3 regions of the Streptomyces sp. NPDC005648 genome follow, and region 3 is predicted to be linked to each of the others. Evidence: riboswitches for the same ligand, from Rfam matches in the RefSeq annotation. Region 3 holds a riboswitch; each other region holds the start of a gene.
The links. A riboswitch is a leader RNA that binds a small molecule or an ion and turns the genes downstream of it on or off. The one in region 3 is predicted to bind cyclic di-AMP.
Positions count from the first base shown of each region.

Region 1: another riboswitch for cyclic di-AMP. It lies ahead of ABZT17_RS03380 (transglycosylase family protein); the one in region 3 lies ahead of ABZT17_RS01995 (NlpC/P60 family protein).
Region 2: another riboswitch for cyclic di-AMP. It lies ahead of ABZT17_RS16060 (LysM peptidoglycan-binding domain-containing M23 family metallopeptidase); the one in region 3 lies ahead of ABZT17_RS01995 (NlpC/P60 family protein).

Region 1 covers NZ_JBEXCS010000004.1:15,800-23,170, reverse strand. Annotated here, with positions in the region: gene ABZT17_RS03390 (cytochrome P450) at 1-1,150, shown strand, start outside; gene ABZT17_RS03385 (transglycosylase family protein) at 1,328-2,362, shown strand; cyclic di-AMP (ydaO/yuaA leader) riboswitch at 2,505-2,726, shown strand; gene ABZT17_RS03380 (transglycosylase family protein) at 2,730-3,413, shown strand; gene eno (phosphopyruvate hydratase) at 3,711-5,006, shown strand; gene ABZT17_RS03370 (septum formation initiator family protein) at 5,121-5,597, shown strand; gene ABZT17_RS03365 (DUF501 domain-containing protein) at 5,622-6,257, shown strand; gene ABZT17_RS03360 (Ppx/GppA phosphatase family protein) at 6,254-7,195, shown strand; gene ABZT17_RS03355 (Gfo/Idh/MocA family oxidoreductase) at 7,209-7,371, opposite strand, start outside.
Region 2 covers NZ_JBEXCS010000023.1:27,771-35,141, forward strand. Annotated here, with positions in the region: gene ABZT17_RS16055 (alpha-galactosidase) at 1-1,593, shown strand, start outside; cyclic di-AMP (ydaO/yuaA leader) riboswitch at 1,911-2,077, shown strand; gene ABZT17_RS16060 (LysM peptidoglycan-binding domain-containing M23 family metallopeptidase) at 2,082-3,008, shown strand; gene ABZT17_RS16065 (SGNH/GDSL hydrolase family protein) at 3,303-4,088, shown strand; gene ABZT17_RS16070 (TetR family transcriptional regulator C-terminal domain-containing protein) at 4,173-4,793, opposite strand; gene ABZT17_RS16075 (acetate--CoA ligase family protein) at 4,836-7,025, opposite strand; gene ABZT17_RS16080 (Glu/Leu/Phe/Val dehydrogenase dimerization domain-containing protein) at 7,091-7,371, opposite strand, start outside.
Region 3 covers NZ_JBEXCS010000002.1:134,456-141,826, reverse strand. Annotated here, with positions in the region: gene pcrA (DNA helicase PcrA) at 1-2,149, opposite strand, end outside; cyclic di-AMP (ydaO/yuaA leader) riboswitch at 2,380-2,551, shown strand; gene ABZT17_RS01995 (NlpC/P60 family protein) at 2,560-3,720, shown strand; gene ABZT17_RS01990 (tellurite resistance/C4-dicarboxylate transporter family protein) at 3,949-4,950, shown strand; gene ABZT17_RS01985 (hypothetical protein) at 4,928-5,281, opposite strand; gene ABZT17_RS01980 (NlpC/P60 family protein) at 5,749-6,822, shown strand; gene ABZT17_RS01975 (response regulator transcription factor) at 6,841-7,371, opposite strand, start outside.

The DNA.
Region 1 (7,371 bases), on a different contig from region 3:
GCCCAGCGGAGTGGAAGCCTGGCTGGTCACCCGGTACAAGGACGCCAAGCAGGCCCTCGCTGACCCCCGCCTCTCCAAGAACCCGGCGCATCACGACGAGCCCGCGCACGCCAAGGGCAAGACCGGGATCCCGGGGGAGCGCAAGGCGGAGCTCATGACGCATCTCCTCAACATCGACCCACCGGACCACACCCGCCTGCGCCGCCTGGTCAGCAAGGCCTTCACGCCCCGCCGCGTCGCCGAGTTCGCGCCCCGCGTCCAGGAACTCACCGACCACCTCATCGACGGGTTCGCGGCGAAGGGCGAGGCCGATCTCATCCATGAGTTCGCCTTCCCCCTCCCCATCTACGCCATCTGCGACCTCCTCGGTGTCCCCCGCGAGGACCAGGACGACTTCCGGGACTGGGCAGGCATGATGATCCGTCACGGGGGCGGGCCCAGGGGCGGGGTCGCGCGGTCCGTCAAGAAGATGCGGGGGTATCTCGCCGAACTCATCCACCGGAAGAGGGAGGCGCTCCCCGCCAGCCCCGCCCCCGGCGAGGACCTCATCTCCGCCCTCATCCGCGCCTCCGACCACGGCGAGCACCTCACCGAGAACGAGGCCGCGGCGATGGCCTTCATCCTGCTGTTCGCCGGCTTCGAGACCACCGTGAACCTCATCGGCAACGGCACCTTCGCCCTCCTCACCCACCCCGAGCAGCGCCACCGCCTCCAGTCCTCCCTCGCGGCCGGCGAACGCGGCCTGCTGGAGACGGGAGTGGAGGAGCTCCTGCGGTACGACGGGCCGGTGGAACTTGCCACTTGGCGGTTCGCCACCGAGCCGCTCACCATCGGCGGGCAGGACATCGCGACCGGCGACCCGGTGCTCGTCGTACTCGCCGCCGCCGACCGGGATCCGGACCGCTTCGCCGAGCCGGACACCCTCGACCTCTCCCGCCGCGACAACCAGCACCTGGGTTACGGCCACGGCATTCACTACTGTCTGGGCGCCCCGCTGGCCCGACTTGAGGGGCAGACCGCGCTCGCCACCCTTCTCACCCGGCTTCCCGATCTGCGACTCGCCGTCGATCCGGCCGAGTTGAGATGGCGCGGTGGGCTCATTATGCGCGGACTGCGCACGCTTCCGGTCGAGTTCACCCCAGTTGGCTGAATGTGTCCGGTGGGACAAACGTGACACCCGCTCAAGTCTGTGATCTTCACGTGATCTGCGCGGCATTAACTTGTGACGGGTGATCGACAGCCGCTACGTTCACGGACCATGGCGGCGCCGATGTTTGGCCCAAGCTTCACGCGCCGCGGTCACTGCTGTCTCGTGAAAGGCCCCCGCATGCTCTCCGGGAACGGTCGTCACCGTCGCCCCCGCCAGGCTCCGGCACTGCTCGTCGCGGCCGGAGTGACGGGCTCCGCCATCGCCATCCCGCTGTTCGCCGCGAGTGGCGCCAGCGCGGCCGACGGGACCACCTGGGACAAGGTGGCGCAGTGCGAGACCGGCGGCTCCTGGAGCGAGAACAGCGGGAACGGTTTCTACGGCGGTCTCAAGCTGACCCAGGACGACTGGCAGAAGTACGGCGGCCTCGACTACGCCCCGAGCGCCGACCTGGCCAGCCGCAACCAGCAGATAGCCGTCGCCGAGAAGCTGCTCGACGCCGAGGGTGTCGGCGCCTTCCACACCTGTGGACTGACCTCCGGGCTGACCAAGGACTCGGGTGCCGCCGACGTCGACACGGGCGTCGCGGACGGTTCATCGAGTTCATCGAGTTCATCAGGTTCGTCCGGTTCGTCGAACTCGTCGGGTTCATCTGATTCGTCCGGAATTTTGGACTCGACTGGTTTGTCCAACTCGTCGGGCAGCTCGGCCGACGGCTCCTCGGGTGCGTCGTCCAGTGCCTCGCCCTCCGCCTCTCCCGACACTTCGTCCGATTCCGCAAGCAACAATGCCAAAACGGGCGCCTCCGCCTCGCCCACCGAGTCCGCGGCGGGCGCGTCTCGGGGAGCCGAAAGTTCGCCCGCAGATGGGTCCAAGGGTGACGACTCGGACAATTCCGAGCAGGCCGTGGGCTCTTGGAGCCTCGTCGACACCGGAGCCATCGACTCGGCCGCGGGCGCCGTCACGGACGCCGTCGGCACAGGCAGTGGCACCGGCAAGCACCGCGGTGCCGCCGCCGACGAGGGCTCGACCGGGAAGGCCGCGTCCGACGCGTATACCGTCCACGCCGGCGACACTCTCGCCTCCATCGCCGACTCCCTTGGCCTGGACGGCGGGTGGCGCGCCCTCTATACCGCCAACCAGCAGGCCATCGGCACCGACCCCAACCACATCTCCGCCGGTCAGACCCTGCGACTCCCTGCCGAACAGGGGTAAAAGTGACGGGAGTTCACGTCACACTTCGCACCGAATGTCCGGATTGGTGAAAGTGTGGGATGAGTCTCAGAAGCCCTGATCGTCTTTGAAATTCCCCGGATTCCCTGTCTACGGTCGTCACCGCTCGGCAACACGAGCCCCGACAGCCGCAACGCCGAATCCTGCCAGCGGCCGTACGGGAACAGTCGTCGCTACAGCAGCGCCGTGGGCAGGAGCGGGGGACCCAAGGTAAGTGCCGGACCCGGCGGTTGACGCCGGAGACGGCTAGGGGTGTAGCCGCGCCTCGTGAGAGCGAGCGTGCGGCCGGGCAACTCAACCGGCCCGAACCCGACAGCTCACCTCGCAGGCGTCGGTGAGGGGATCAACCATGCTGTTTTCCGGCAAGGGCAAGCACCGTCGTCCGTCCAAGGCCACCCGTGCCGCCGCGCTCGCCGGTGTCACCGGTGTCGCCATAGCCGCCCCGCTGATGGCGGCCGGCAACGCCTCCGCCGCCACCGCCTCGGAGTGGGACGCGGTCGCCCAGTGCGAGTCGGGCGGCAACTGGTCCATCAACACCGGCAACGGTTACTACGGCGGCCTGCAGTTCTCCGCCTCCACCTGGGCCGCGTACGGCGGCACCGCCTACGCCTCGCAGGCCAACCAGGCCAGCAAGGCGCAGCAGATCGCCGTCGCCGAGAAGGTCCTCGCCTCCCAGGGCAAGGGCGCCTGGCCGGTCTGCGGCACGGGCCTGTCCAGCGCCGCCTACAACGGCGCGAGCGCCTCCAGCGGCAGCTCCTCGAACACCGGCACCCGCTCCTCCGGCGAGCAGACCGCCTCCCGCTCCTCCGAGCGCACGACCGTCAAGAAGTCGACCAAGACCGTCACCACCCCGACCGGCAAGAAGGTCAAGAAGGGTGACGGCGAGTACAAGGTCGTCAAGGGTGACACCCTGAGCTCCATCGCCGAGAAGCACCACGTCAAGGGCGGCTGGGCGAAGCTGTTCAAGCTGAACAAGGACATCGTCGAGAACGCCGACCTGATCTACCCGGGTCAGCAGCTGCACCTGAAGTAAGCAGACAGCTGAACCACAGCGCCCTGACAGCCGTGTCCCCCACTGTGGGGGGCACGTGAGGGCCCTCCCCCCCCGTCCCCACGGGCTCCCCGCTCCGGTGCGTGTTCCCCCGTACGCACCGGAGCGGGGTTCTTTTTGCCCGGCGCTTGCCCCCACGTTTTGTTCCGTTCGGAAACAATTTACTCTCGGTTCTGCCCAAGGCGTGGTCGGCGACGTGGCCGATCGGCCGGAGGCGGTTAGGCTCGTCTCGCAGAGCCACCGCGCTCCTGCCGCAGCCGCGTCACATTGAAGAAGGAGATGCTCGTGCCGTCCATCGACGTCGTCGTAGCCCGGGAAATCCTGGACTCCCGAGGCAACCCCACGGTCGAGGTCGAGGTCGGCCTCGACGACGGCAGCACGGGTCGTGCCGCCGTCCCGTCCGGCGCCTCCACCGGTGCCTTCGAGGCCATCGAGCTCCGCGACGGTGACCCCAACCGCTACCAGGGCAAGGGTGTCGAGAAGGCCGTCCTCGCCGTCATCGAGCAGATCGGCCCGGAGCTGGTCGGCTACGACGCCACCGAGCAGCGCCTGATCGACCAGGCGATGTTCGACCTGGACGCCACCGACAACAAGGGCTCCCTCGGCGCCAACGCCATCCTCGGCGTCTCGCTCGCCGTCGCCCACGCCGCCTCCGAGGCCAGCGACCTCCCGCTCTTCCGCTACCTGGGCGGCCCGAACGCGCACCTGCTCCCGGTGCCGATGATGAACATCCTGAACGGCGGCTCGCACGCCGACTCCAACGTGGACATCCAGGAGTTCATGATCGCCCCGATCGGCGCGGAGACCTTCTCCGAGGCCCTGCGCTGGGGCACCGAGGTCTACCACACCCTCAAGAAGGTCCTGAAGTCGAAGGGCCTGTCGACCGGCCTCGGCGACGAGGGCGGCTTCGCCCCGAACCTGGAATCCAACCGCGCCGCGCTGGACCTGATCCTCGAAGCGATCAAGGAAGCCGGTTACCTCCCCGGCGAGCAGGTCGCCCTCGCGCTCGACGTCGCCGCCTCCGAGTTCTACAAGGACGGCAAGTACACGTTCGAGGGCAAGGACCGCTCGGCCGCCGAGATGACGGAGTACTACGAGGAGCTCGTGGCGGCCTACCCGCTCGTCTCCATCGAGGACCCGCTGTTCGAGGACGACTGGGCCGGCTGGAAGGTCCTCACCGACAAGCTGGGCGACAAGGTCCAGATCGTCGGCGACGACCTGTTCGTCACCAACCCGGAGCGCCTGGCCCGCGGTATCGAGGACGGCGCCGCCAACGCGCTGCTCGTCAAGGTGAACCAGATCGGCTCGCTCACCGAGACCCTGGACGCCGTGGAGCTCGCCCAGCGCAGCGGCTTCAAGTGCATGATGTCCCACCGCTCCGGCGAGACCGAGGACGTCACCATCGCCGACCTCGCCGTCGCCACCAACTGCGGCCAGATCAAGACCGGTGCCCCGGCCCGCTCCGAGCGCGTCGCCAAGTACAACCAGCTGCTGCGCATCGAGGAGATCCTCGACGACGCGGCGGTGTACGCCGGCCGCAGCGCGTTCCCGCGGTTCCGCTCTGCGGACCATTAAGCGCAGCAAGGGCTGATCCTTCAGGGGTTAAGCCTTAGCCAGTCGTACGTACGTCCCCGTACCGGTCCCGTACCGTGTGCGGGGACGTACGCACATGTGAAAGGGGAAGCGGAGATGGCCGTGAAGGACCGGGACCGTTTCTCCACCGCGACCAGGATCAAACTGCTCGGCGAGCAGACCGCGGCGCGGGTCTACCGATCCCAGACCAAGCGGCAGGCCCGCCGTTCCCGTCTCACCAGCCGCGCGGCCCTGCTCGCGCTGGTGCTGTGCACGCTGGTCGTCGCGCTTGCGTACCCCATAAGGCAGTACGTCTCCCAGCGCGCCCAGATCGCCGATCTGCAGCGCCAGAAACAGCAGGCGAAACAGCGGGTCGAGCAGCTGCGCGACCTGAAGGCGCGCTGGCAGGACGACTCGTACGCCGAGCAGCAGATCCGGCAGCGGCTGCACTATGTGATGCCGGGCGAGACCGGTTACATCGTGATCGACCCGAACGCGGCCAAGCAGTCGCGCGCCGACCTGGGGGCCGCCGACCGGCCCTGGTACTCCAATGTCTGGGACGGGGTCGACAAGTCCGACGCCTCCGACCAGTGACGTGACGAGAGAGATTAGTTCGTAGTGGAAACGCCTCCGCCGACCACCCCGCGCACCGAGCCCACCGACGCGGACGTCGAGGCCTTCAAGCAGCAGCTCGGGCGTCCGCCGCGCGGCCTGCGCGCCATCGCCCACCGGTGCCCGTGCGGGCAGCCGGACGTCGTGGAGACGGCGCCCCGTCTTCCCGACGGCACGCCCTTTCCCACCCTGTACTACCTGACGTGCCCCAAGGCGAACTCCGCCATCGGCACGCTGGAGGCCAACGGGGTGATGAAGGAGATGACGGACCGGCTGGCCACGGATCCCGAGCTGGCCGCCGCGTACCGCGCGGCGCACGAGGACTACGTCCGGCGCCGGGACGAGATCGAGGAGCTGACCGGCTTCCCGAGCGCCGGCGGTATGCCGGACCGGGTGAAGTGCCTGCACGTCCTGGTCGCCCACTCGCTGGCCGCGGGCCCCGGGGTGAACCCGCTGGGGGACGAGGCGCTGGCGATGCTGCCCGAGTGGTGGCGCAAGGGCGCGTGTGTGCGGCCCTGGGGGCCGCCGGCCGGTGAGGGATGGCAGACGGCCGTCTCCGAGGACGGCACGGGCTACTTCGCGTTCCGGCCCGTCGAGCCGAACGCGAAGCCCGGCGAGGGAGCCGAGGGGGACGCCCAGTGACCCGTGTCGCCGCCGTGGACTGCGGTACGAACTCGATCCGGCTGCTGGTCGCCGACGTGGACCCGGCGACCGGGGAACTGGTCGATCTGGACCGGCGTATGACCATCGTCCGGCTCGGGCAGGGGGTCGACCGGACCGGGCGGCTCGCGCCCGAGGCGCTGGAGCGGACCTTCGCGGCGTGCCGGGAGTACGCCGCGGTCATCAAGGAGCACGGGGCCGAGCGGGTGCGGTTCGTGGCCACCTCGGCCTCCCGGGACGCCGAGAACCGCGACGAGTTCGTGCGCGGGGTGCTGGACATCCTGGGTGTGGAGCCCGAGGTCGTCACCGGCGACCAGGAGGCCGAGTTCTCCTTCACCGGGGCCACCAGGGAGCTGGCGGGCAGCGATCACCTCGACAGGCCGTACCTCGTCGTGGACATCGGCGGCGGGTCGACGGAGTTCGTCGTGGGGGAGGAGCACGTACGGGCCGCCCGCTCGGTCGACGTCGGGTGCGTGCGGATGACCGAGCGGCATCTGGTGCGCGACGGCGCCGTCACCGACCCGCCCTCCGAGGAGCAGATCGCCGCCATGCGGGCCGACATCGAGCGGGCGCTGGACCTCGCCGAGGAGACGGTGCCGCTGGCCGAGGCGCGGACGCTGGTCGGGCTCGCGGGCTCCGTCACCACGGTGTCGGCGATCGCGCAGGAGCTGCCCGAGTACGACTCCGAGCGCATCCACCACTCCCGGGTCTCCTACGAGCGGGTCCGTGAGATCAGCGAGTGGCTGCTGCGCTCCACGCACGCCGAGCGCGCGGCCGTTCCCTCCATGCATCCGGGGCGCGTGGACGTCATCGCCGCCGGCGCCCTCGTACTCCTGTCGATCATGGAGCGGATCGGGGCGCGGGAGGTCGTGGTGAGCGAGCACGACATCCTTGACGGGATCGGATGGTCCCTGGCCTGACCGGCTGTCGTGGTTACGGCGTCGCCACCGCCCTGGGCGCCGGCAGCGCCACCGGCTGCCCGGTGCGCAGCGACTCGTAGGCGGCGAGCACGATCCGCAGCGAGCGCAGGCCCGCCTCCCCGTCCGGTGAGGGGCGTCGGCCGGTCCTGGCCGCGTCGAGGAAGGCGTCCAGCATC
Region 2 (7,371 bases), on a different contig from region 3:
CTGTCCCAGCTGCACGGCCGCTGGGCCGCCGAGTCCCTGCTCACCCGGTCCCCGCTCACCTATGGCGAGAAGACCATCGGCAGCCGGCGCGGCCACACCGGTCACCAGCACCTGCCCTGGGTCGCCCTGGACACCGACGCCACCGAGGAGCACGGCGAGGTCTACGGCGCTGCGCTCGGCTGGTCCGGTTCCTGGCGGATCGCGGTGGCGCAACTCCCGGACGCGCGCGTGCAGATCACCGGCGGCGCCGGCTATGACGACTCGGGGCTGCTGCGCCTGGAGACGGGGGAGTCGTACACCACTCCCGTCTTCGCCGGCCTGTGGAGCGACGGCGGCTTCGGCGCGGCGAGCCGGGCCTGGCACGCCTACCAGCGGGCGTATGTCGTCCCGGACGCCGACAAGGACCGTCCGGTGCTGTTCAACTCCTGGGAGGCCACCGAGTTCGACATCTCCGAGGAGCAGCAGGGGGCGCTCGCCCGGCGGGCCGCGGCGATCGGCGTCGAACTGTTCGTCGTGGACGACGGCTGGTTCGGCAAGCGGGTGAGCGACCGCGCCGGACTCGGCGACTGGACGCCCAACCCGGACCGCTTCCCGAAGGGGCTGGGGCCGCTCGCCGACTATGTGCACGGCCTCGGCATGCAGTTCGGCATCTGGGTCGAGCCGGAGATGGTCAACCCGGACAGCGACCTGTACCGCGCCCACCCCGACTGGGTCCAGTACCAACCGGGACGAAAGCGGACGGAGTTCCGCAATCAGCTCGTTCTCAACCTGGCCCGTGAGGACGTCCGGGAGTACCTCTGGGAGCAGCTCGACACGCTCCTCACCAGCGCCCCGATCGACTATGTCAAGTGGGACTTCAACCGCTGCTTCACCGACGCCGGTTGGCCCGGCGACGCCTACCCCCAGCGCCTCTGGGTCGACCACGTCCGCGGCCTGTACGCCCTGCTGGACCGGCTGCGGGCGGCCCACCCGGGCGTCGCCTTCGAGTCCTGCTCGGGTGGCGGCGGACGCATCGACCTCGGGGTCCTCAGCCGTACCGACCAGGTGTGGACCTCCGACAACACCGACCCGCTGGACCGGCTCGCCATCCAGCACGGCTTCAGCCAGATCCACCCCGCGCGCGTGATGGCCGCCTGGGTCACCGACAGTCCGAACACGCAGCTCAACGGCCGGGTCAGCTCACTGCGCTTCCGGTTCGTGAGCGCCATGGCCGGGGTGCTCGGGGTCGGGGGGGACCTCACCGAGTGGACGGAGGAGGAGCTCGCCGAGGCGGGCGACTGGGTGGCCCTCTACAAGGAGATCCGGCCCCTCGTCCAGCACGGCGACCTCCACCGGCTGCGGCCGCCCACGGGCGGGCTCAGCGCGGTGCAGTACACGCGCGGGGACGAGACGGTCGTCCTCGCCTGGCTCCAGGCGCAGGGCTACGGCGAGCCGGTACCGGCGCTGCGGCTGCGCGCCCTCGACTCCGAAGCGTCGTACGAATGCCTCGAAACGGGCGAAGTGCACCGAGGTGCCGTATTGCTGCATCACGGACTGGCTACCGGCCTGCGCGGCGACCTCGATGCGGCAGTTTTCCGGCTGCGTCGCATCTGAGTCTTCTGTCCGAATTGGCACCTTGGTCGCCTTGGTTGGGCTTCATTCCAACTCGCTCCGGAGTGAAGGAAGCTGGAGCAGCGTCACGTGAGGAGCGTCATATTCGTGACCGTGCGTACCCCGTCATGTTCACGTAATTAGGGCGCTTTTCATGGACGGTTGCGGGACGGGGCGGTCCCGCAATTCACGGAGAGTGACGGTTATTTTTCGCGGCGGATCAAGAGAAACGCATTCGCGGGGAACCGCCGCTTGTTCCTTCGCGTCTTCGTCGCTTACGTTCCACACCAATCCGGACGGACGCCCAATCCTGCCGCCGACCGGTATCCGCACCAACTCACCCGTGAACGGCAGGAGCGGGGGACCCACAGGTACAAACGCCTGTTCCGGTCTCCGGAACGGCTAGGGGTAAAGCCGCGCCCAGCGCGTGGCCGGGCATCTCCAGCCCGCACCCGACAGCTCACCTCGCAGGCGCCGGAGAGGAATTCGCCATGCCCGCGAAGGGTAAGCACCGCCGCCCGAAGTCCCAGCGCCTCACCCGCTCCATCGCCGTCGCCGGAACCGGTGGCGCCGCTCTCACCCTCCCACTGATGGGGGCCACCGGTGCCCATGCGGCCACCGCCCAGTCGGCTTCCCAGTCGGTTTCGGAAAAGGCCGTGCAGGTTCTTCCGAATACGGCGAAGAAGGCGCCCGAAAAGAAGAGCGCCGCGAACTCCGCGGGCGTACGCACCTATTCGGTGCGGGCCGGTGACTACCTCTCGAAGATCGCCGAGGAGCAGAACGTCAGCGGTGGCTGGCACAGGCTCTACGAGGACAACCGCGAGGCCGTCGGCGACAACCCGTCGCTGATCCACCCGGGTCTGAAGCTCACCCTCGGCAGGAAGGCCGCGTCGAGCACCACCGAGTCGTCCCGCTCGCGAGGCTCGTCCGAGAAGAGCGCGGCTACGCGGGAGAGCTCGGCCTCGCACCAGGCCACCACCCGGAGCGCCGAGACCACCAGCGCCTCCACCGGCTTCCAGCTCCCGGTCTCCGGCGGCACGATCGGCACCGGCTACCACGTGGCCGGCAGCATGTGGTCCAGCGGCTACCACACCGGCGTCGACTTCGTCGTCCCGACCGGCACCTCCATCAAGTCCGTGGGCGCGGGCACGGTCGTCACCGCGGGCTGGGGCGGCGCCTACGGCAACCAGGTCGTCGTCAGGCTCGCCGACGGCTACTACGCCCAGTACGGCCACATGTCCCAGATCTCCGTCTCGGTCGGCCAGACCGTGGCCGCGGGCCAGCAGCTCGGCCTCTCCGGCGCGACCGGCAATGTGACCGGCCCGCACCTGCACTTCGAGATCCGCACCACGCCGGACTACGGCTCCGACGTGGACCCGGTCGCCTACCTCCGCTCCAAGGGCGTCGCCGTCGGCTGACCCCCCGACCGGCATCCTCACGCCTGGCACGCCGCCGAAGGCCGGACCCCGATCCCCGGGTCCGGCCTTCGGTGTTCCTTCACGACGACCCGCAGAGCGTTCGGAGCCCAGAACTTCAGGGTCCGGGCGTTGCCGCCTCAACAGCGCTGATCAGAAGGTTATTCCAGGTTTGGTCAACACTTTAGGCGTGGCTTATCTCACCGACCGTCAACCCTTTCCTACGGTCGCGTAGGTCACATTGGAAGGTGAATCATGACCGCTGTGGCAGACGATTCGAAGAGTGACAGCACATCAGTGATCGGGTCGTACGTTGCGGTGGGGGACAGCTTCACCGAGGGCGTCGGCGACCCCGGCCCCGACGGGGCGTTCGTGGGCTGGGCGGACCGCTTCGCGGTCCTGCTGGCCGACCGACGCCCCGAAGGCGATTTCACCTACACGAACCTCGCCGTGCGCGGCAAGCTGCTCGACCAGATCGTGGAGGACCAGGTCTCCCAGGCCGTCGAACTGGCGCCGGACCTCATCTCCTTCTGCGCGGGCGGCAACGACATCATCCGGCCCGGCACCGATCCCGACGAGGTCGCCGAGCGCTTCGAGCGGGCGATCGCCCGGCTCACCGAGGTCGCCGGGACCGTGATGGTGACGACCGGATTCGACACCCGTGGCGTGCCCGTGCTCAAGCACCTGCGTGGAAAGATCGCCACCTACAACGGACATGTACGGGCCGTCGCCGACCGGTACGGCTGTCCCGTGCTCGATTTGTGGTCCCTCAAGACCATCCAGGACCGGCGGGCCTGGGACGGCGACCGGCTCCATCTCTCACCCGAGGGGCACACGCGCGTGGCGCTGCGCGCCGGTCAGGTCCTCGGTCTGCAGGTCCCGGCCGACCCGGACCAGCCCTGGCCCCCGCTCCCGCCGCGCGGCACGCTCGAGGTGCGGCGCGACGACGTGCACTGGGCACGGGAGTACCTGGTGCCGTGGATCGGACGGCGACTGCGCGGCGAGTCGTCCGGCGACCATGTCACGGCGAAGGGCGCGTTGTCCCCCGAGGACATCAGGACGCGGATCGCTTCGGTGGCCTGAGCGAAGCCGTCCGACTCCGGGCGCGCGGGCCGTGCCCACCTCCGGGTGGCGCGGCCCGCGGTGCCGGAGCGTTGGCGAGCGTCCTCAGCTCCCCGAGGCGGTCAACGCCTCCCGCTCCAGCCCCAGTTCCCGCGCCAGCGCCTCGTCCACCCAGTCCTGGGCCCGCGTCCGCGACACCGCGCCGGCGTACGACGTCAGCTGTACGGCCAGTCCGTCCAGCAGGGCCGTCAGGCGCAATGCCGTGCCGCCCGGGTCCGGGCAGCGGAACTCGCCGGCGGCCACGCCCTCCGCGATCACCTCGGCGAGTGCCGCCTTCCACTGCCGGTCGAGGTCGCGGGTGACCTCCCGCAGCGCGGGCTCGCGCAGCGCCGCCGCCCAGCCCTCGATCCACAGCCGCCAGCCCTTGGCCTGACCCGTCGGCGCGTACCAGCGCACGGCCGACCGCAGTCGCCGCAGCGCCGTCGTACGGCGGCCGAGCAGCTTGCGCAGATGGGCGAGGTCGTCCTCGGCCGCATAGGTGAAGGCGGCGGCGACCAGCTTCTCCTTCGTCGAGAAGTGGTACAGCACCAGCGCGTTGCTCACGCCGAGCACCGAGGCCACGTCGGCGATCCTCACCGCTGCCACGCCCCGCGCCTCGATCTGCTCGATGGCGGCCCGCAGCAACTCCTCGCGCCGCTCCGCCACACTCAACCGCACTCTCGCCACGCGGTCACCTTATTCCGTCACCGCTGACGGCGCCGGTTGAGATCACCTCCTGACCGGTTCCCAGGGGGTGCGGTCGCCCTCGGGGGCTCGCGGGACGGCGTGCGCGTCGAGCGCGAGCGCGCCTCCTGGGTGGACGAGCAGGGGATTGACCTCCAGTTCGGCCAGCTCCGGATGTGCGGCGGCGGCTCGGGTGACGGCGCACACCGCGGCCGCGGCGGCGTCCAGATGGACGGGCGGGGCACCCCGCCAGCCGGTCAGCAGGGCGGCGTGGCGCAGGCCGAGCAGCAGGGCACGCGCGCGTGCGTGGGTGAGCGGGGCCAGGGCGAGGGCGGTGTCGGCGAGGAGTTCGGCCGTGACACCGCCGAAGCCGAGCAGGGCGACGGGGCCGAAGGCCGGATCCTGGCGCACGCCGACGATCAGTTCATGGGCGTACGGCGGTGCCGCCATGGCCTCGACGGCGTAGCGCCCGGCGCCGGTCGAGGCCCGCATGCGGTGGAAGGCGGTACGGAGCGCCGCCTCGTCGGCGATGTCCAGCTCCACTCCACCGGCCTCGGTCTTGTGGGCGAGGCCCATCGCCTTGAGCGCGACGGGATGACCGACGCGGTACGCGGACTCGACGGCTTCGTGGACGTCCGTCACGAACTCGGCGGCGGGAAAGGCCAGTCCATGGGCGGTGAGAAGGGCGCGGACGGTCTCGTGGCGGGCGTCGTCGAGGCGGTACGCCACCGCCGGCGCCGGCGGGGGCAGGTGCGGGGTGGCGGTGGTGACCCGGGTGGCGCCGGTGAGTGCCGTGGCGGCCTGCTCGACGCGTTCGTAGACCGGGATGCCGCGCTCGCGCAGGACGGCCAGGGCCGGGGTGTCGCGCGCCATGGTGTGCACGAGCAGACGGCGGCCGGACGCGTCGGCGGCGTCCGCGAGCAGTCCGGCGACCTCGCACTCTCGGGCCGTCTGGGCCGGGTTGGCGGTGGCGTAGTCCCCGAAGTAGCCGGTGAGGACGACCGCGTCCGCCTCACCGCCGGCCAGCAGCGCACCGGCCACGCGCGCGTAGGCGCCGAGATCGGCTTCACCGGCGCCCGCGAGGTCGACGGGGTTGCGGCGCCCGGCACTTGGCGGGAGGAGTCCGGCGAGACGGTCGAGGGTGCGCGGGGAGAGCGGGGGAACGACGGCGCCGCGTACGGCGAAAGCGTCGGCGGCGAGAGCGCCTTGACCTCCGCTGTCGCCGACGATCGCCACGCGGAGGAGGCGGGCAGCGGAGTCTGCTCGGGGCGCCGCCGCTTCGACGGTGGGTGAGGCCGGGTGAGGTTCGGACACGAGGGGCACGGAGCCCGATGCGCGGGGCACGGAGGAACTCGATGCGAGGGCCGTGGTTCCCGGCGCTCGTCCCGGCGCCGCCAGCAGGCACATCGCCGTGTCCACGAGCTCCCCGGCCGACTCCAGCAGCAGCGCCCCGCTGTCCCGGCACACCGCCGCCACCGTGTCGTACGGGCTCACCAGCGCGCCCGTGTGGGACGCGGCGGCTTCCGTGGCGGCGGCGCTGCGGCCGACCGTCAGCAGGAGGACCGGTTTGCCGGCCGCGTGGGCGGCACACAGGGTGCGGGCCAGGCGGCGGCCGTCCCGGAAATCCTCGACGTAGGCGGCGACGACCCGGGTCGGGGTGTGCGCGATCAGGGTCTCCAGGGCGTCCGCCGCGTCGATGTCACGCTGGTTGCCGAGCGAGACGAAGCGGGAGAAGCCCTGCCCGGCGCGGGCGAGGAGGCGCCCGATCTCCAGGGCGAGATTGCCGCTCTGCGACACCAGACCGACCGCGCCGGCCGGGAAGTCGCCCCAGCTGAGCCGGAGTTCGGTCGTGGTGTCGACCAGGCCCATGCAGTTGGGGCCGAGGAGCCGGGCCCCGCCGCCGGTCACCAGGGCCGCGAGTTCGCGTTCACCGCCCGGGTCACCGCCCGATGTGATGACCGTGAAACAGCGCGCACCCGCCCCCAGTCCCTCGGAAACGACCGGGAGGATCTGCGCGGGCGGCACGGCGACGACGACGTGTTCGCACGACACACCGTCGAGGGACGCCCGGAACGGCACTGTGTCGAGACGGCCGCCGCGCCGGTTCACCAGATGCACGGCCCGGCGTCCGCGCCCGGCCAGCGCACCCCTCGCCAGCCAGTACCCCCATTTCGCGGGATTGTCGGAGGCACCCACGACGGCCACCGAGCGGGGGTCGAACAAGGCGTCGGGCACGGCCGGTCGTCCCGGATCTGCCCCGGGCGTGGGGCGCGGGCCCGCAGGCGGCTCCTCGACGGCCGTCACCGGTACCATCCGAACCGCTCGGCGATCACCGGCAGCCGGTCCGCCACGATCGCGTGCGCGGCAGCCCTCGGGGTCGTCCCGTCGGCCTCCGCCCGGGCCAGCATCTGCTCGACCAGGGCCCGCATCGAACGCCGCGTGTGGGCGAACGCCTCGTCCGCGTCCGGACCGATGTCGCCGAAGAGCGTCCACCACCACCAGGCGTTCGTACCGGAGTTGACCACGACGTCCGGCAGCACGGTCACCCCGCGCGCCGCCAGCAGTTCCTCCGCCTCCGGCA
Region 3 (7,371 bases):
GGGAGGGCGGGTTGTACGACGGCTGGCCCCAGGCGCTGCGCAGCGAGGACCGGGTGAGATACAGCCGCTCACGCGCGCGCGTGATGCCGACGTACGCGAGCCTGCGCTCCTCCTCCAGCTCCTTGGTCTGGCCGAGGGCACGCATGTGCGGGAAGACGCCGTCCTCCATGCCGGTGAGGAAGACCACCGGGAACTCGAGGCCCTTGGCGGTGTGCAGGGTCATCAGGGTGATGACTCCGGAGCCGTCCTCCTCCTCGTCCGGGATCTGGTCGGAGTCGGCGACGAGCGCGACCCGCTCCAGGAAGTCGGCGAGCCCGGCGGACTGCTCACCCTCCCCGGTCTCCTGCTCGAACTCCAGGGCGACGGCGGCGAGTTCCTGGAGGTTCTCGATCCGGGTCTCGTCCTGCGGGTCGGTGGAGGCCTGCAACTCGGCCAGGTAACCGGTCCGTTCGAGCACCGCCTCCAGGACGGTCGCGGGGCCCGCGCCGGACTCGACGACCGTGCGGAGGTCCTCCATCAGCGTGTTGAACTTCTTGACGGCGTTGGTGGAGCGCGCGGCCATGCCGTACGCCTCGTCGACGCGGCGCAGCGCCTGCGCGAAGCTGATCTTCTCGCGCTGGGAGAGGGCGTCGATCATCGCCTCCGCGCGGTCGCCGATGCCGCGCTTGGGCACGTTGAGGATGCGGCGCAGCGGCACCGAGTCCTCGGGGTTGGCGAGCACCCGCAGATAGGCCAGGACGTCCCTGACCTCCTTGCGCTCGTAGAAGCGGACCCCGCCGACGACCTTGTAGGGCAGGCCGACGCGGATGAAGACCTCTTCGAAGACACGGGACTGGGCGTTCGTACGGTAGAAGACGGCGACGTCGCCGGCCTTGGCGTCACCCGAGTCCGTCAGTCGGTCTATCTCCTCGGCGACGAACTGGGCCTCGTCGTGCTCGGTGTCGGCGACGTAGCCGGTGATGCGCGCGCCCGCGCCCGCGTTGGTCCAGAGGTTCTTGGGGCGGCGGGACTCGTTGCGCTCGATGACCGCGTTGGCGGCGGAGAGGATCGTCTGGGTGGAGCGGTAGTTCTGCTCCAGGAGGATCGTCGTCGCGTCCGGGTAGTCCTCCTCGAACTGGAGGATGTTGCGGATCGTCGCGCCGCGGAAGGCGTAGATCGACTGGTCGGCGTCACCGACGACACAGAGCTCGGCGGGCGGGACGTCGTACTCGTTCGGGGGGACGTCGACGGGGTGCTCGCTAGTCCCCACCAGCTCGCGCACGAGGGCGTACTGGGCGTGGTTGGTGTCCTGGTACTCGTCGACCAGGACGTGTCGGAAACGGCGGCGGTAGTGCTCGGCGACGTCCGGGAAGGCGCGCAGCAGATTGACCGTCGTCATGATCAGGTCGTCGAAGTCGAGGGCGTTCGCCTCACGCAGCCGCGACTGGTACATGGCGTAGGCCTGGGCGAGGGTCTTCTCGAAGCCGTCGGTGGCCTGGGCCGCGAAGTCCTCCTCGTCGATCAGCTCGTTCTTCAGGTTGCTGATCTTGGCGCTGAAGGACTTCGGGGGGTAGCGCTTGGGGTCGAGGTCCAGGTCGCGGCAGACCAGGGCCATCAGACGCTTGGAGTCGGCGGCGTCGTAGATCGAGAAGGACGACGTGAACCCGAGTTTCTTGCTCTCGCGGCGCAGGATGCGCACGCACGCGCTGTGGAAGGTCATCACCCACATCGCGTTCGCCCGCGGGCCGACGAGCTGCTCGACGCGCTCCTTCATCTCGCCGGCGGCCTTGTTGGTGAAGGTGATCGCGAGGATCTGGCCCGGGTGCACATTCCGCTCGGCGAGCAGGTGGGCGATGCGGTGGGTGAGGACGCGGGTCTTGCCGGAGCCGGCGCCGGCCACGATGAGCAGGGGGCTGCCCGCGTGGACGACGGCCGCGCGCTGGTTCTCGTTCAGCCCCTCCAGGAGGGCGGCCGCGTCGAGCACCGGGCGGGGCGCGCCGTCGCGGTAGTAGGCGTCCCGGTCCGGCGGCACGTCGAACTTCCCGCCGAACAGATCATCCGGAACGGGCTCCGGCACATGATCGTCCTCGGGCGGTGGCGGGGGCTCCTCCTCGCGCCCGCGTGGGGCCTGGAGGTCCGCCAGGAAGCTGTCGTCAAAGAGGCTGCTCATCGCTCTCCGAGTCTAGGCCGCCCCACTGACAGCCCGCCGCCGCCCTGAGAACATCCACCGAATCACCCTTGGCGACAGCGCTGTCACACCGTGCGATCGAAGGGCACGCCCTGACCGAAGGTCACGAAAACGTATCGGGCATATCGAACATCAACCTTCACATGAGCCACACGAGTTGGCTACCGTTCTGAGCAGGCCGTACGCCCCCCACCGGCGAACCCCGCCGGGCCGTACGCCCTCCGCCGAGTCCGGAGCGCCGCCGCGCGGCCGGAGCCGGGGACCCACACCGACCTTGGGGTGAATCGGCCCAACCGCCCTTCCGGGCACGGGCCGTAGGGCAACCCTTCCGAACCACCCGCCCGAACCCGACAGCTGACTCGGTAGGCGGAACATGGAAGGAGTCGCCTCCTTTGGCGTCGCACCGCAAGTCGCGCCCCGCGGGTACGCGCGTAGCAGGCATACGCACCCCCGCTCTCGCCACGGCCGCCCTCACCTCCGTGGCCCTGCTGTCCCAGACGGCCGACGCCACCCCCTCGGCGGACGGCAGTCCGAGCCTGGAGGAAGTCGAGAAGAAGGTCGACGACCTCTACCGGCAGGCCGAGTCGGCCACCGAGAACTACAACGCGGCGAAGGAGAAGACGACCAAGCAGCGCAAGCGCGTCGACAGCCTCCTCGACGACGTCGCCAAGCGCGCCCAGAAGCTCAACGAGCAGCGGCAGCGGCTCGGTTCCCTCGCCGCCGCGCAGTACCGGACCGGTGCCGCCGCGCCGGACACGGCGACCTTCCTGCTCGCCGACTCCCCGCAGGACTATTTCGATCAGACGCAGCTGATGGGGCGGCTGACCTCCCGTCAGAAGAGCGAGGTCGACGACTACTTCGCCGAGCAGTCCGCCACGATGACGAAGCGCGAGGAGGCCTCCGAGAGCCTGCGGACGCTCACCGAGTCGCAGAGCGATCTGCAGACCGCCAAGGCCGCGGTGCAGAAGAAGCTCACCGACGCGCGCGAGCTGCTGTCGAAGCTGGACGCCGAGGAGAAGGCACGGCTCGCCGAGATCGAGAAGCGGAAGCAGGAGGCGGCCGACCGCAAGGCCGCGGAGCTGGCCAAGGAGCAGGCGGCCGAGCAGCGCGCCGAGGAGGCCGCGGCCCAGGAGAGCGGCTCGTCGTCCGACACGAGCGCCTCCGACAGCTCCGGCATCTCCGGCGCCACGTACTCCACCGAAGCCGCCAAGGCTCTCGCCTTCGCCCGCGCGCAGATCGGCAAGCCGTACGTCTGGGGCGCCGCCGGCCCCGGCTCCTACGACTGCTCCGGCCTCACCCAGGCCGCCTGGAAGGCCGCCGGCGCCACCCTCCCGCGCACCACCTACGACCAGGTGAACGCCGGCACGACCGTCTCCCTCGCCGACGCCCGGCCCGGCGACCTGATCTTCTTCTACGACGACATCAGCCACGTCGGCCTCTACATCGGCAACGGCATGATGATCCACGCCCCGAAGCCGGGCGCGTACGTCCGCGAGGAGTCGATCTACTACGGTGGCGAGTCCATCATCCACAGCGTGGTACGGCCTGCCTGAGCAGCGGTTCGCCCTGGAGCGGTACGGCACGCGCGCGTGGGGTGCGCAGTCGGGCGCGCTTGGAGCTGGCAAGCGGGCGCGTGCAGCTTGCAAGCGGGCGCGCGTGGAGTGTGGGGGCAGGCAGACATGGTCGTGCGCCCCTCCTTCCCCCCTGCGCTCGCGCGTATTTCTTCGCGCCCGTGCGCGTGCCCCCCTCCCACCCCGTCCCGCGCTCCTTAGCATCGGCGCATGTCCGGCCTCTCCCAGCTCGCCCATGTTTCTCCGCTCCGTCCTCTACGTGACTGGTGGGCCGAGCGGCCGCCGGCGGCCGGGGCCGCCGTGATGGCGAGCGGCATCGTGTCGGTCGGACTGAATCTGGCGGGGTACGAGGTCGCGTCACGCGTCGCGCTCGGATTGGCCTGCGCGTCCTGGGTGGGGTTGGCGGCTGACTTCGTCGCGCGGTGGGTGTGGCAGCGGGAGAGGTGGCGGCAGGAGGCGATGACACCGGGGTCGCTCACCGCCGTCGCGGCGACCGCCGTGCTCGGGACCCGTATCTCCGCGCTCGGCTGGAACACCCTCGCCGCGGCCCTGCTCACGCTGGCGGCCGCGCTGTGGCCGGTGCTGCTCGTGGGCGTCGTACGGCACTGGCAGCGGCGCATGTCGGGAGCGGTGTTCCTGTGTTGTGTGGCCACACAGGGGCTTGTCGTGCTCGGGGCCGCACTCGCCGCGGCAGAGGCGGCGGCATGGCTCGCGCACACCGCGCTCGTACTGTTCTGGCTCGGTCTCGTTCTCTACGGCTTCGCGCTGGCCAGGTTCGACCCGCGCCAGGTCGTCGAAGGCGCCGGGGACCACTGGGTGGCCGGCGGCGCGCTCGCGATCTCGGCGCTCGCGGGGTCGAAGCTGGTGGCCGCGGACAGCGCCCGGCTGTACCTGTGGAGCGGCGACGACCGCGCCGTACTGCGGACCGTGACCGTCGCGCTCGTGGTGCTGGACCTGACCTGGTACGCCGTCCTGCTGGCCGCCGAGGCGGTACGGCCACGGCTCGGCTACGACGTCCGCCGCTGGGCCACCGTGTTCCCGATGGGGATGACCGCGGCGGCAATGCTGTCCGTCGCCGCCGCCCTCGGCATCCCGGGGCTGAAGGGGCCGGGTCAGGTGCTGCTGTGGATCGCGGTGGCGGCGTGGCTGGCGGTGGCCGCGGGGGCCGTGGCAGCGGCCAGGGCGAACCTCAGGTCCACAGCACAGCGATGAAGATGTTCGCCGTGGTGAGCGCGCCGACCACCCCGAACATGCTCTTGTCCACGCTCTCCTCGTCCCGCTTCACATAGACCAGTCCGAGGATCACGATCAGCAGGGCCAGCTTGAGGCCGATCTTGATGTTGTTGACGTGATGGTCGTCGGCCTGGTTGAGGCCGACCAGGATCGCGCCGGTGACCAGCATGGTCAGCGCCCCATGCAGCATCCCGGGGACGAAACGGGCCGTGCCCTGGCCCATCGCCTTCATCTGCGTGAGGAAGCCGCCGAGGAGCGCGGCGATGCCGACGATGTGCAGGCCGACGAAGAGATGGATGAGTACGTCCATGAGGCCGGAGCTTAGACAGAGGCCTCTGGTGCCTCCGACACCGGCCCACGCCAACCGCTCCCGGAAGCACCGCTCCCGGAAGCACGGTTCCCGGAGGAACTCCGCACGGCACACGGTTCTTGCATATATGCGGCCCATAGCAGTCCATCACCCCCACGCGCCCCGAAACCGTCACTTCGGTCAGCGCACCACGCGAACCCGACGGCCCGGAGCCTGGATCACGGTCGTATACGGTCACCCGGCGGTCTGCTCGCGGCACTTCCGTACATGGCGTTACCAAGCCGACACAGCCAGGTTTAGCGTCCTCCACCAGGTGACCGGCTCCCCACCGCCGCCCGGGCCAGGGGCGGCAGTCGGCCACCACCGCCGAGAAGGTCCGGCGGTGGCCCGCTCCCCCTGTGCGGGCCGCCGCCGGACGCGTAAGCCGCCTCGCACGGGGCGGTCGTACGAAAGGACGTGCAGTCCACGTGGCAGCGCACCGCAAGCCTGGTCGGCGAACAGCACTCGGGGGCAGCACCGCCCGTACCGCCTTCACGATCGCCCTGGCGGGCGCCGCGACCGCCACGGCCTTCGACGGGACCGGACAGGCCGAGCCGAACCTCACCCCGGCTCAGGTCAAGGCACGGGTGGACAAGCTGTACCAGGAGGCGGAGGTCGCCACCGAGAAGTACGACGGCGCGAAGGAGAAGGCCGACGCCGCCGAGCGCCGGCTGTCGACCCTCCGCGACGAGGCGGCGCGCAAGACGGACGCGCTCAACTCGGCGCGGGACGCGCTGGGTTCGACGGCCGCCGCGCAGTACCGCGGCGGCGGCCTCGACCCGGCGCTGCAGCTCGTTCTCTCCAGCGACCCCGAGAAGTACCTGGACAGCGCCGAGTTCGTCGACCGGATCGGCACCCGGCAGGCGGCGGCGGTCGCGGACGTACGCCAACAGCTGCGCGCCATCGAGCAGTTGCGCGGCGCCGCGCGCATCGAGCTCGCCGCGCTGAAGGCCCGCCAGGCGGAGTTGGAGCGGGAGAAGAAGACGATCACCGGAAAGCTGGCCGCGGCACGGCAGTTGCTGTCCCAGCTGTCCCCCGAGGAGCGCGGACGGCTCGGGGTGGACGGCTCGGGCACCGGCCGCGCCTCACGCTCCGGCTCCGACGGGCGGGTCGGACTGGAAGCCCCCGGCCCGGCCACGGCCGCGGCGCCCGATTCCCGTGCCGCCGCGGCCGTCTCCTACGCCTACTCCAAGCTCGGCAGCCCCTATGTGTGGGGCGCCACCGGCCCGAGCGCCTTCGACTGCTCGGGCCTCGTCCAGGCCGCGTACCACTCCGCCGGCATCTCCCTGCCGCGCACGACGTACGCGCAGATCGACGCCGGCCACCGGGTCTCGCGCTCCGAACTACTCCCGGGCGACCTGGTGTTCTTCTACTCCGGCATCAGCCATGTCGGCATCTACATCGGCAACGGTCAGATGATCCACGCCCCGAACCCGTCGGCCCCGGTGCGGATCGCGCCGATCGACGAGATGCCGTTCGCCGGGGCGACACGGGTGGTGTGAGCCGGCCTCGCGAGGCGGCTACACCAGCCGGCGGGCCGTCGCCCACCGGGTGAGCTCGTGGCGGTTCGACAGCTGCAACTTCCGCAGCACCGCCGAGACATGGGACTCGACCGTCTTCACGGAGATGAACAGCTGCTTGGCGATCTCCTTGTACGCGTATCCCCGGGCGATCAGCCGCAGCACCTCGCGCTCGCGCTGGGTGAGCCGATCCAGGTCCTCGTCGACCGGTGGGGCGTCGGTGGAGGCGAAGGCGTCCAGGACGAACCCGGCCAGACGCGGGGAGAAGACGGCGTCGCCCTCCTGGACCCGGAAGATGGAGTTGACCAGGTCCGTACCGGTGATCGTCTTGGTGACATAGCCGCGGGCGCCGCCGCGGATCACACCGATCACGTCCTCCGCCGCGTCCGACACGGACAGGGCGAGAAAGCGGACCGGCTGCTCGGCGTCGGCCATCAACGCGGCGCAACGGCGCAGCACTTCGACCCCGCCGCCACCCGGGAGGTGCACGTCGAGAAGGACGACCTCGGGGCGGGTCGCGGTGATCACCGT